Regions from separate parts of the Streptomyces sp. NPDC000983 genome, predicted to be linked through region 1. Evidence: riboswitches for the same ligand, from Rfam matches in the RefSeq annotation. Region 1 holds a riboswitch; the other holds the start of a gene.
The links. A riboswitch is a leader RNA that binds a small molecule or an ion and turns the genes downstream of it on or off. The one in region 1 is predicted to bind glycine.
Positions count from the first base shown of each region.

Region 2: it holds a riboswitch for glycine, as region 1 does, so the genes downstream of both, gcvP (aminomethyl-transferring glycine dehydrogenase) here and gcvT (glycine cleavage system aminomethyltransferase GcvT) in region 1, are expected to answer to the same signal.

Region 1 is NZ_JBEPBM010000007.1:24,698-30,904, reverse strand. Features, by position in the region: gene ABT296_RS10040 (enhanced serine sensitivity protein SseB C-terminal domain-containing protein) at 1-785, opposite strand, end outside; gene ABT296_RS10035 (enhanced serine sensitivity protein SseB) at 943-1,734, opposite strand; gene ABT296_RS10030 (AAA family ATPase) at 1,803-2,477, opposite strand; glycine riboswitch at 2,647-2,742, shown strand; glycine riboswitch at 2,743-2,848, shown strand; gene gcvT (glycine cleavage system aminomethyltransferase GcvT) at 2,893-4,026, shown strand; gene gcvH (glycine cleavage system protein GcvH) at 4,125-4,502, shown strand; gene glyA (serine hydroxymethyltransferase) at 4,517-5,779, shown strand; gene ABT296_RS10010 (L-serine ammonia-lyase) at 5,839-6,207, shown strand, end outside.
Region 2 is NZ_JBEPBM010000016.1:6,958-13,164, reverse strand. Features, by position in the region: gene gcvP (aminomethyl-transferring glycine dehydrogenase) at 1-1,966, opposite strand, end outside; glycine riboswitch at 2,143-2,239, opposite strand; gene ABT296_RS19640 (PRC-barrel domain-containing protein) at 2,353-2,727, shown strand; gene ABT296_RS19635 (DNA polymerase IV) at 2,816-4,207, opposite strand; gene ABT296_RS19630 (MerR family transcriptional regulator) at 4,286-4,969, opposite strand; gene ABT296_RS19625 (bifunctional nuclease family protein) at 5,230-5,703, opposite strand; gene ftsR (transcriptional regulator FtsR) at 5,787-6,207, opposite strand, start outside.

The sequences.
Region 1 (6,207 bases):
TAACCGCCGTGCACGGGTGGGTAGCCGTAGCCAGCGGCGGGCGCCTGGGCCGCGTGTGCCTCACGGTCGTAGAACGGCCGGGCGCTCGCCCGCATCCACAGGGCGACCGGGTCGAACTCGTCGGACATGGCCACGGTCGACACCGGCAGCCCGTCCGGGACGGCGCCGATGGACTGCTGCATCATCGCGCGTACCGAGTCCACGGCCTGCGGGCTGGTGTCGTACACCTCCAGGCCGATGGCGAGATACGGCGCCCCGAGCGCCGGCTGCACCCAGGCGCGGCGCAGGGCGCGCACGGCGGGGGTGCGGTGGGCGTTCTGCGCGAGCAGGGCGTAGAAGTGCGGGATCTCGATGCCGGGCTCCGAGAGGCGGAGCGGGCCGGCGGGCTGGCGGTCGAGGCCGGTGGCGATCCGGCGCAGATCCAGCCACGGGATGCCGACGCCGCCGCCTTGGGCGTGCGGGTTCAGCCAGAGGCCGAAGTGGTCGGGGTAGAGGGTGCGGGCGACGTCGAGTCCGTCGACGACCTCGTAACTGCGGTTCCAGCCACTGGCCGACAGCTCCTGCGCGGAGGTGACACAGGGGGCGTAGCCGTGGCCGTCGACCTCCATGTTCCCGTACTGGGCGTCGGGGGAGCCGGACTGGCCGTGCCAGAGCAGCATCCAGATCTGACCGGAGTGAGGGGTCGCGAGCGCGCGCAGGAGCGCCTCGTAGGCGTCGTACCGCCCGGGCGTGACCTGGCGCAGCATGTGCTCGACCTGCCCGGCCGCGATGCCGCTGGCGCTCACCTGTACCGCCCCTTCATTTTTCTCCGACCGAGCCGTTGGCCTAGCTTAAGCCCGCCTACGGGGGTGGGAGTTGCTCCGGTGCCGCGTCCGCGGCTTCGCGCCCGCGCGGCACAGCCGCACATCGACGCGGCCCCGCGCCCCTTCCAGGGCGGCTCCGCTAGCCCCGTGTGTAGAAGGGGCGGACGTTCTCGCGCATCCAGATCGACACCGGGTCCTGGGCCGCCATGTCCAGCAGGATGAGGTTGACCTGCCAGTTCGTGGGGACCCTGCCCAGGGCTCGACCGAGGGCGTCCATGGGGGCCGTGCGCAGGTCGCCCTCCCAGTCGGAGAGTTCCACGCCCACGAACATCACCGGATCCGCCGTCTCGACGGCGGCGAGGCAGCGGCGGGCGGTGGTGACCACACCGGTCGCCGAGAACTCCGCCGAGGCCGCGGCGAGGAAGTCGACGGGATCGTCCTGCCAGTCCGGTTCGTAGAGCTTGACCCGCCCGCCGCTCGCGGGACCGTCCAGGGGCGTACGGCCCACCCGGCACAGCTCCGCCACCGCCGGGGGCGGCAGGGGGATGCCGACCACGCCGTCCGGATTGAGGGCGATGCCCACCTGCGGGGGCAGGCCCCGCGCGAACTCCACCGCCGGGGCGATCGTGAACGACATGTGGGAGCCGACGACCTGGCGGAACTGCTGCTCGGAGCTGAAGACCGGCACGAACGCCTGGCCCTGGATCTCCAGTGTGGGCAGGTCCAGCGGGCCGCTGTCCGGCCCGCCCCCCGAGGGCAGCGGGACCCAGAGGTAGCTGCGCCCGAGGACCTCGATGATCCGGCCGCCCGCCGAGGGCACGCCGAGGGAGGCGGAGAGCACCTCCTCCAGCTCGTTGCCGGGCCATCCGCCGTGCGGATGGGGGTGCGCCTGTGCCGGGAAGTCCGCGGGGAGATCCGCCGGGAAGTCCATCTCTTCGACCGCCTGCCGTGAACCGCTGTTGTGGCTCAAAAGGCTAGCGCCTGCCGGGCGCCCCCGGATCAGCCCGTGAACGCGATCCGCCGCAGCGCGCTCGCCGCCTCCCGGTCGACCAGCACCGCCGACCCGCACCCCGGGGGCAGTTCGCCCTCCTCCACCGCGCGCAGCATCCGCCCCGCCGCCGAGCGGTGCCGCAGGAAGGCGTACCGCGAGACGCCGCGTCCGCGCTCGCGCTGGCCCTGGAGCGCCTGGTCGGGGGTGACGTCGAGGAGCAGCAGGTGCAGGGTGCCGCCGCGGCGCCGGGCCTCGCGGGCGAGCCAGCCGCGCACCCAGGCCTGGGTGCCGCAGTCGTGCACGACGACGCCCTCGCCGGAGCGCAGGGCGCGCCAGAGGCCGGCGTAGTGGGCGAGGCGGACGAGGGGGCGGTAGACGGCGTAGGGCAGGCGGGCGGGCATCCGGGCGTCCCAGCGGTCGCGGGTGTCCTGGGAGTCGATCCGCGGGCCCTTCACGGTGCGCCGCATCAGGGTGGACTTGCCGCTGCCGGGCAGGCCGGTGATCACCACGAGGTCCTTGGGGCCGAAGAGCAGGGCGTGCGGGCTGCGGCCCGCCCGCTCCCGCAGGTCGCGGACGACGCGGGCGGGGACCGCGCCGCGGGCCTCGGCGGACGGGGCCGCGGTCTGCTCGGGCAGTGCGATGCCCGAGGTCGTCGCACAGGCCGTGGTCCTGTTCACCGTCATCGTCCTCCTCCGGGGTCGGGAGCCCCCTTCCCATCGAACGTAAAGAGAAGGTAATGGGCGATCTTCAGCGATTTCGTGTGCGTACCGCCACAAGCCGGTTACAGATGCGGCCTGCCCCGATACCCCTCGGCCATGCAATGATGTCCGCGCCAACTGCATACCGGCCGTTCGAATCCGCGCGGGAGAGTTCCCAGCCTTCTGCTGGGACGCCGAAGGAGCAAGTCCCTCCCTTGAATCTCTCAGGCCCCCTTACCGCGCGGGCGAGGCACATCTGAAAAGCGGGCCCCTCAAGCGGTGGCCCCACCCAAGGTGCAAGCCATGTCCAGACGGTCATGGCGAACCTCTCAGGTTCCGATGACAGATGGGGAGGAAAGACCTCGCCCTCGCCTGTCATGCCCTGGGAGACGACCGACCGATGAGCAGTACCGAACCCCGCCGTACCGCCCTCGACGCCCTGCACCGCTCGCTCGGCGCGACGATGACCGACTTCGCCGGCTGGGACATGCCGCTGCGCTACGGCTCCGAGCGCGACGAGCACAACGCCGTGCGCACGCGGGCCGGCCTGTTCGACCTCTCCCACATGGGTGAGATCACCGTGACCGGCCCGCAGGCCGCCGAACTGCTGAACTTCGCGCTGGTCGGCAACATCGCCACCATCGGCACCGGCCGCGCCCGCTACACCATGATCTGCCAGGCCGACGGCGGCATCCTGGACGACCTGATCGTCTACCGGCTGGCCGGGACCGAGGCCGGTTCCCCCACCTACATGGTCGTCGCCAACGCCTCCAACGCCCAGGTCGTCCTGGACGCGCTGGTGGACCGTGCCGCCGGTTTCGACGCCGAGGTCCGCGACGACCGGGACGCCTACGCGCTGCTCGCCGTCCAGGGCCCCGAGTCCCCCGGCATCCTGAAGTCGCTCACCGACGCCGACCTCGACGGCCTGAAGTACTACGCCGGGCTCCCCGGCGAGGTCGCGGGCGTCCCGGCGCTGATCGCCCGCACCGGCTACACCGGCGAGGACGGCTTCGAGCTGTTCGTGAAGCCCGAGCACGCCGTCGAGCTGTGGCAGGCGCTGACCGAGGCGGGCGCGGGCGCCGGCCTGGTCCCCTGCGGCCTGTCCTGCCGGGACACGCTGCGCCTGGAGGCGGGCATGCCGCTGTACGGGCACGAGCTGACGACCTCGCTGACGCCGTTCGACGCCGGGCTCGGCCGGGTGGTCAAGTTCGAGAAGGAGGGCGACTTCGTCGGGCGCGAGGCGCTCACCGAGGCCGCCGCGAAGGCCGAGCAGAACCCGCCGCGGGTCCTGGTCGGGCTGATCGCCGAGGGCCGCCGGGTCCCGCGCGCCGGGTACCAGGTCGTCGCCGACGGCCGGGTCGTCGGCGAGATCACCTCCGGCGCCCCCTCCCCCACCCTGGGCAGGCCGATCGCCATGGCCTACGTCGACGCCGCGCACGCCGCGCCGGGCACCGCCGGGGTCGGCGTGGACATCCGGGGCAGCCACGAGCCGTACGAAGTCGTGGCGCTGCCGTTCTACAAGCGCAAGAAGTAGTAGCCGTAGGTGATGCTGAGCACATCACCGCTGCTCACGCACGCCCACGGCGGTCCCCCCTTCATCAGCACCTCCCCGCGTACAGGAGAATTCAGGCCATGAGCAACCCCCAGCAGCTGCGGTACAGCAAGGAGCACGAGTGGCTGTCGGTCGCCGAGGACGGCGTCTCGACGATCGGCATCACGGAGTTCGCGGCCAACGCGCTCGGTGACGTCGTCTACGCCCAGCTCCCCGAGGCCGGCTCCACGGTGATCGCGGGCGAGTCCTGCGGCGAACTGGAGTCCACCAAGTCGGTCAGCGACCTGTACTCCCCGGTCTCGGGCGAGGTCACCGAGATCAACGAGGACGTGGTGAACGACCCGTCGCTGGTGAACTCGGAGCCCTTCGAGGGCGGCTGGCTGTTCAAGGTCCGCGTCGCGGAGGAGCCGGCCGACCTGCTCTCCGCCGACGAGTACACCGCTTTTTCCGCCGGCTGAGGAGTCGTAGACGCATGTCCGTCCTGAACACGTCCCTGCACGAGCTCGACCCGGACGTCGCCGCCGCGGTCGACGCCGAGCTGCACCGCCAGCAGTCCACGCTGGAGATGATCGCCTCCGAGAACTTCGCCCCGGTCGCGGTCATGGAGGCGCAGGGCTCGGTCCTCACCAACAAGTACGCCGAGGGCTACCCCGGCCGCCGCTACTACGGCGGCTGCGAGCACGTCGACGTCGCCGAGCAGATCGCCATCGACCGGGTCAAGGAGCTGTTCGGCGCCGAGTACGCCAACGTCCAGCCGCACTCGGGTGCCTCCGCCAACCAGGCCGCGCTCTTCGCGCTGGCCAAGCCGGGCGACACGATCCTCGGCCTGGACCTGGCGCACGGCGGTCACCTGACCCACGGGATGCGCCTGAACTTCTCCGGCAAGCAGTTCGACGTGGTCGCCTACCACGTCGACGAGGCCGGTCTGGTCGACATGGCCGAGGTCGAGCGCCTCGCCAAGGAGCACCGCCCGAAGGTGATCATCGCCGGCTGGTCGGCGTACCCGCGGCAGCTGGACTTCGCGGAGTTCCGCCGGATCGCCGACGAGGTCGAGGCGTACCTGTGGGTCGACATGGCCCACTTCGCCGGTCTGGTCGCGGCGGGGCTGCACCCGAACCCGGTGCCCTACGCCGACGTGGTCACCTCCACCACCCACAAGACCCTCGGCGGCCCGCGCGGCGGCATCATCCTCGCCAAGCAGGAGTTCGCGAAGAAGCTGAACTCCTCGGTCTTCCCGGGCTTCCAGGGCGGTCCCCTGGAGCACGTGATCGCGGCCAAGGCGGTCTCCTTCAAGGTCGCCGCCTCGGAGGAGTTCAAGGAGCGCCAGCGGCGTACCGTGGACGGTGCGCGCATCCTCGCCGAGCGGCTGACGGCGGACGACGCCCGCGAGGCCGGGGTGAACGTCCTGTCCGGCGGCACGGACGTCCACCTGCTCCTCGTCGACCTGCGCGAGTCGGAGCTGGACGGCCAGCAGGCCGAGGACCGCCTCCACGAGGTCGGTATCACGGTCAACCGCAACGCCGTCCCGAACGACCCGCGTCCGCCGATGGTGACGTCCGGTCTGCGGATCGGCACGCCCGCCCTGGCCACCCGAGGCTTCCAGGCCGAGGACTTCGCCGAGGTCGCGGACGTGATCGCCGAGGCGCTGAAGCCGTCGTACGACGTGGCGTCCCTGAAGGCCCGGGTCAAGGCCCTGGCCGACAAGCACCCGCTGTACCCCGGTCTGGGCAAGTAGTAGTTCCCTGGTGGGGGCGCCCAAGGATGTGTGCCCCCACCCTTTTTTGAGGAGTTCCCGTGGCCATCTCGGTCTTCGACCTGTTCTCGATCGGCATCGGCCCGTCGAGCTCCCACACGGTCGGCCCGATGCGTGCGGCCCGTATGTTCGCCCGCCGACTGCGCAACGAGGGTCTGCTGCCCTCCGTCGCCTCGGTCCGCTCCGAGCTGTACGGCTCGCTGGGCGCGACCGGACACGGCCACGGCACACCGAAGGCGGTGCTGCTGGGCCTGGAGGGCTCCTCACCGCGCACGGTGGACGTGGAGACGGCGGACGAGCGGGTCGAGTCGATCAGGTCGTCCGGCAGGCTCGTGCTGCTGGGCGAGCACGAGATCCCGTTCTCCTTCGACGACGATCTGGTCCTGCACCGGCGCGAGACGCTGCCGTAC
Region 2 (6,207 bases), on a different contig from region 1:
ACGGGTACGTGATCATCAGCACCGACAGCTCGTCCCGGTACTGCTCGATCTTGGCCCGCAGGTCCTCGACGTCGATCTCGCCGTCCTCGGCGGTCCTGACCACGACGACCTTCATGCCGGCCATCACGGCGCTGGCCGCGTTGGTGCCGTGCGCGGAGGACGGGATCAGGCAGACGGTGCGCTGCAGGTCGCCGTTGGCGCGGTGGTAGCCGCGCACGGCCAGCAGTCCGGCCAGTTCGCCCTGCGAGCCGGCGTTCGGCTGGAGGCTGACCCTGTCGTACCCGGTGACCTCGGCGAGGCGGTCCTCCAGCTCGCGGATGAGCGTGAGGTAGCCCCCGGCCTGCTCCTCGGGCGCGAAGGGGTGCAGCTGCCCGAACTCGGGCCAGGTGACCGGCTCCATCTCGGTCGTCGCGTTGAGCTTCATGGTGCAGGAGCCCAGCGGGATCATGCCGCGGTCCAGCGCGTAGTCACGGTCGGCGAGCCGGCGCAGGTAGCGCAGCATGGCCGTCTCGGAGCGGTGCTGGTGGAAGACCGGGTGGGTGAGGAACGCGTCCTCGCGCACCAGGCCCTCGGGCAGCGCGTCGGCGGCGGCCGCGTCCAGCGCCTCGACGTCGCCCTCGACCCCGAAGGCGCTCCACACGGCGGCGAGCTGGGCCCGGCCGGTGGTCTCGTCGCAGGCCGCGGAGACGTGGTCGGCGTCGACGAGGTGCAGGTTGACGCCGTTGTCGCGGGCCGCGGCGACGACCTCGGCGGCCCGTCCGGGCACCCGCGCGGTGACGGTGTCGAAGTAGGCGCCGTGCACGACCTCGACCCCGCCCGCGGTGAGCCCGGCGGCAAGGATCGCGGCGTACCGGTGGACGCGCCGGGCGATGCCCTTGAGGCCCTCGGGCCCGTGGTAGACGGCGTACATGCCGGCCATGACGGCGAGCAGCACCTGCGCGGTGCAGATGTTGCTGGTCGCCTTCTCCCGGCGGATGTGCTGCTCACGCGTCTGCAGCGCCAGCCGGTACGCCTTGTTGCCGTCTGCGTCCACGGAGACCCCGACGAGCCGTCCGGGCAGGCTGCGCGCGAACTTCTCGTGGACGGCCATGTAACCGGCGTGCGGGCCGCCGAAGCCCATGGGGACACCGAACCGCTGCGTGGTGCCGACGGCGATGTCCGCGCCGAGCGCACCCGGCGAGGTCAGCAGCGTCAGGGCGAGCAGGTCGGCGGCGACGGTGACGAGCGCGCCGAGTCCGTGGGCCTGCTCGATGACGGGCTTGATGTCCCGCACGGCACCGGAGGCGCCCGGGTACTGGATCAGCACGCCGTTGATCTCACGCGCGGCGATCTCGGCCGGGATGCCGTCGCTGAGGTCGGCGACGACGACCTCGACGCCGGTCGGCTCGGCGCGCGTCTCGATCACCGCGATGGTCTGCGGCAGCGCGTCCGCGTCGATCAGGAACAGGCCCTTCTTGTTCCTGCCCATGCGCCGGGACAGCGCCATGGCCTCGGCGGCGGCCGTCCCCTCGTCGAGCAGCGAGGCCCCGGAGGTGGGCAGCCCGGTGAGCTCGGCGACCATCGTCTGGAAGTTCAGCAGCGCCTCCAGGCGCCCCTGCGAGATCTCCGGCTGGTACGGCGTGTAGGCCGTGTACCAGGACGGGTTCTCCATCACGTTGCGCAGGATCACCGGCGGGGTGAAGGTGCCGTAGTAGCCGAGCCCGATCATGGAGTCGAGCACCTGGTTGCGGTCGGCGAGCGACCGCAGCTCGGCGAGCACCTCGGCCTCGGTCCGGGCGCCCGGCAGCGCGAGCGAGTCGGCGTTCTTGATCACATCCGGTACCGCGGCGGCGGTGAGCTCGTCCAGCGAGCCGTATCCGACCTGGGCGAGCATCTTGGCCCGGGCTTCCTGGTCAGGTCCGATGTGACGCTGCTCGAAGGGGATGCCCGACTCGAGCTCGGAGAGAGGAATGCGGTGGGCGGTCATTGCGGAGGCCTCCTGGTCTGACGCGACCGGTGGGGGGCACCACGGCACGGGTACCCGGACGGCCTCCCCCTCTGTCATCTCAACCTGAGAGCTTCACCGGGGTCCCGAAGGGCACCCGGCTTTCACCGTCGGTGAGAGCGGACACCGTCGACACCCGCTCTGCTTTCCAGAGTGACCTCGTCCGTGCGGTACGTGGGCCTGAGAGATTCCGGGGAGGATTTGCTCCTTCGGCGCCTCCGGATGGTGTCCGAAGGACTCTCCCGCACGGGGTCAGCAGCCGCTTGAAGCGTACCAGCGAGGTCAACGTCCAGGCGTTCGAGTGGCCGCCTCACCCGATGTGCTCTTTTGTAGTGCTTACGGATGATTCGCGAGCAAGTGGAGGGCCCGTGCAGACCGACATCGATCCGCGCAACCTGATCGGCCGCAAGGCCTTCGACCAGAACGGCACGAAGATCGGCACGATCGACGAGATCTACCTCGACGACGCGACCGGCATACCGGAGTGGGCCGCCATACGCACCGGCCTGTTCAGCAGGGACGCCTTCGTCCCCCTGGAGCCCAGCGAACTGGTCGAGGGCACCCTGCACGTCCCCTTCGAACGCGCCCTGATCAAGGACGCCCCCGACTTCGGGGTGGGCCGCCACCTCTCCCCCGAACAGGAACTCCAGCTCTACCACCACTACGGTCTGGACATCACGTCACCCCCGCCCCCGGACCACGACTTCGGCAACCTGGCGGGCACCGAGGACAAGGACACCTGACCCGCGCACGCGCCCTGCCGTCGCGCCGCCGAGCCGAACGGGTGGCACACGGGCCCCCGCCCACGCGTTCCGTCCTGCCGTCCGCGGCTCAGGCGTGCGCCCCGTCCACGGCGACACCGTCCATCCCGACCCCGGGCTCCGCCTCCACCAGCGGCAACGGCTCCGCCACCGCCAGCGCCGGATCGTCCACCCGGAACGTCCGCACCCGCCCCACCTCCGAGGCCGGCGTCTCGAACCGCACCGTTACCCGCCCGAGCCCGCTGCCCTGCACCCAGCCGTGCCCGTACTCGGCGTGCCTGACGTCATGGCCGGCGGGCCACCGCCGCTCCCCCGGCACCTCGGCCTCCCCCGGCCCGCCGGGCTCCCGCTCGCCCTCCTCCGCCGTTTCGCGCGCCGTCTCCAGCTCCCCCGCTGCCTGCGCGAACAGGTCCTCCTGCGTGTAGTCGGCGAGCCCGCTGACCCCGACCCCCAGCAGCCGCACACCCCCGGTGGTGTCCACCGACTCCAGCAGCCGCGCGGCCGCTTCCCGCACCACCGCCGGATCGTCCGTGGGCCCGCGCAGCGTCTCGGACCGCGTCAGCGTGGAGAAGTCGTAGCGCCGCACCTTCAGCACGATGGTCCGCCCCGACAGTCCGGCCCCCCGCAGCCGCCGCACACACCGGTCGGCCAGCCGCTGCACCTCCACACCCACCCGCACCCGGTCATGGATGTCGACGTCGTACGTGTCCTCCACCGACACCGACTTCGTCTCCCGCTCGGCCACCACCGCCCGCTCGTCACGGGCCAGCGCCATCGCGTACAGCGCGTGGCCGTGCGCCTTCCCCAGCAGCCGCACCAGCTCGTCCTCGCCGGCCTCGGCGAGTTCGCCGACCGTGTGGATGCCCGCCCGCCGCAGATGGTCCCCGGTGGCCGGCCCCACCCCCGGCAGGGTCCGCACGGACATCGGCGCCAGCAGCGCCCGCTCGGTGCCCGGCTCGATGAGCACCAGACCGTCCGGCTTGGCCCGCTCGGAGGCGATCTTCGCCAGCATCTTGGACGCGGCCAGCCCCACCGACCCCGTCAGCCCCGTGACAGCCCGTATGTCGGCGCGCAACCGCACGCCCGCCAGCAGGGCCGAGTCGGCGTCCCAGGCCGCTTGACCCGCCTCCAGATCGACGAACGCCTCGTCCAGGCTGAGCGGCTCCACCAACGGCGACAACGCCCGCAGCAGCCCCATGACCTGTTCGCTGATCGACCGGTAGAACCCGAAGCGCGGCACGAGATACGCGGCGTTCGGAGCCAGCCGCCGCGCCTGCGCCATCGGCATCGCCGAGTTGACGCCGAAGACCCGCGCCTCGTACGACGCCGTCGCCACCACACCGCGCGGCCCCAGCCCGCCCACCACGACGGGCTTCCCGCGCAGACTGGGCTTGGACGCCTGCTCCGCCGAGGCGAAGAAGGCATCCATGTCCAGATGCAGGATCGTGGGCGCGCTTCTCACATCTCCGATGCTGCCCTACGCCACTGACAACGGGGCCCACCGGCCGGCGGCCCCGAGGGGTGTCGCGGCGCCCCGCGCTCACACGGCCCGGTTGCGCCGCCGCGCCAGCTCGTCCGCGGGGTTCTGGCCGACCAGCGTCTCGCCGGTGTCGATCCGCTCGCCGTGCAGTTGCGACAGAGCGCTCTCCACATCCCGCCACACCACGCCGACGGCGATCCCGAAGATGCCCTGGCCGCCCTGGAGCAGCGCGTGCACCTCGTCGGGCGAGGTGCACTCGTAGACCGTGGCGCCGTCGCTCATCAGCGTCATGCGCTCGAGATCCTGGAAGCCCCGCTCCCGCAGATGCTGAACCGTGGTCCGGATGTTCTGCAGGGAGACCCCGGTGTCCAGGAACCGCTTGACGATCTTCAGGACCACGACGTCCCGAAAGCTGTACAGCCGCTGCGTCCCCGACCCGTGCGCGGGCCGCACACTCGGCTCCACCAGCCCGGTGCGGGCCCAGTAGTCCAGTTGCCGGTAGGTGATCCCGGCCGCCGCGCAGGCCGTCGGGCCGCGATAGCCGATCTGTTCGGTCGCCATGGACGTAGCCCCTCCACCGCTCGGCACTGCCGCCGGCAGCTGCGGGGCGCGCTCGGCCGCGCCACCCGGTTGGGGGTACCCCCCGTTCGGGCGGAACCGTGAGCCGGGGGGAGGGTACGGACCGCTCTCCCCGAAACCGCGTCCGGGGGCACCCCCAGCCGTACCGTCGCCGCTGCTTCTCACGCCGACCTCCGTCCTTGACCTGCCTTCTCGACGGTAGGCAGTCACCAGGGGTGCGTCAACGATCGCCACACTCGGCACGCCGAGTGATAATCACCCTAGGAGTGGTTTCCCGTACCCAACCGCGGGGAAAGGCTAGCCGAATGCGCTGGGAGCGGGCCGCAGGACGCTCTCACTCGCCGCTGGCAATTGCCGAGGTTTCGGGCCCGCCGCCGCCCCCGGCCATCCGCCGGGACCGAGGTCCGCCGGGTCGCAGGGGTCTCTCACTGGCTGCTGGTACCGAAGTCCTCGGGCGAGATCTGGTCGAGGAACTCGCGGAACTTCTCCACCTCGTCCTCCTGCTCGTCCGGGATCGCGATGCCGGCGTCGTCGAGCACGCCGTCACTGCCGTAGATCGGCGTACCCGTGCGCAGGGCGAGCGCTATCGCGTCCGAGGGGCGCGCGCTCACCTCGACGCCGCTGGCGAAGACCAGCTCGGCGTAGAAGACGCCCTCGCGCAGGTCCGTGATGCGCACTTCGGTGAGCTCCTGGCCGACGGCTTCCAGCACGTCCTTGAACAGGTCGTGGGTCAGCGGCCGGGCGGGGGCCATGCCCTGCTGGGCGAAGGCGATGGCCGTCGCCTCCCCCGGCCCGATCCAGATGGGGAGGTAGCGGTCGCCTCCCACTTCGCGCAGGAGCACGATCGGTTGGTTGGAGGGCATTTCGACCCGGACACCTACGACATCGAGCTCGTTCACACAGCAACCCTAGGCCGTGCTCGGGATGTTTGGGTAGTCGGGCCGGAAACGGGCCGTCGATCCGGCCCCGCCGGACAGGCCGCTCAGGGCAGCCGCACCCCGAGCGCGGTCTTCACCAGCGCGGCGTGCAGTTTGACCGTGAGTCCCGCCAGTTCCTTGGTGCGCGCCTCGGCGTGCGCCCTGGTCTGCGGGTTGCGATGGCGCTTGAGCGGCGCGACGACCTGGTCCACGAGCCCGGCCTCACGGTCCGCGGCGGCCTTCATCGCCCGCAGGTGCCGGGGCTCGATCCCGAAGCGCCCCAGCTCGGCGACGAGCGCCGCCACGGTGGCCGCCTCGGCGTCGTACGCCCCGTCGGGCAGCGGAGCGATCAGCCCGTAGGACTCCCACTCCTTGAGCTCCGGCTCGCCGATCTCGGCCGCGGCCATCAGCTCGGCACGCCCGATCCGGGCCGCCGTACGGGCGTCCGCGGGCTCTGCCGCGTCCTCCCCGTCGCGCTGACGGGCC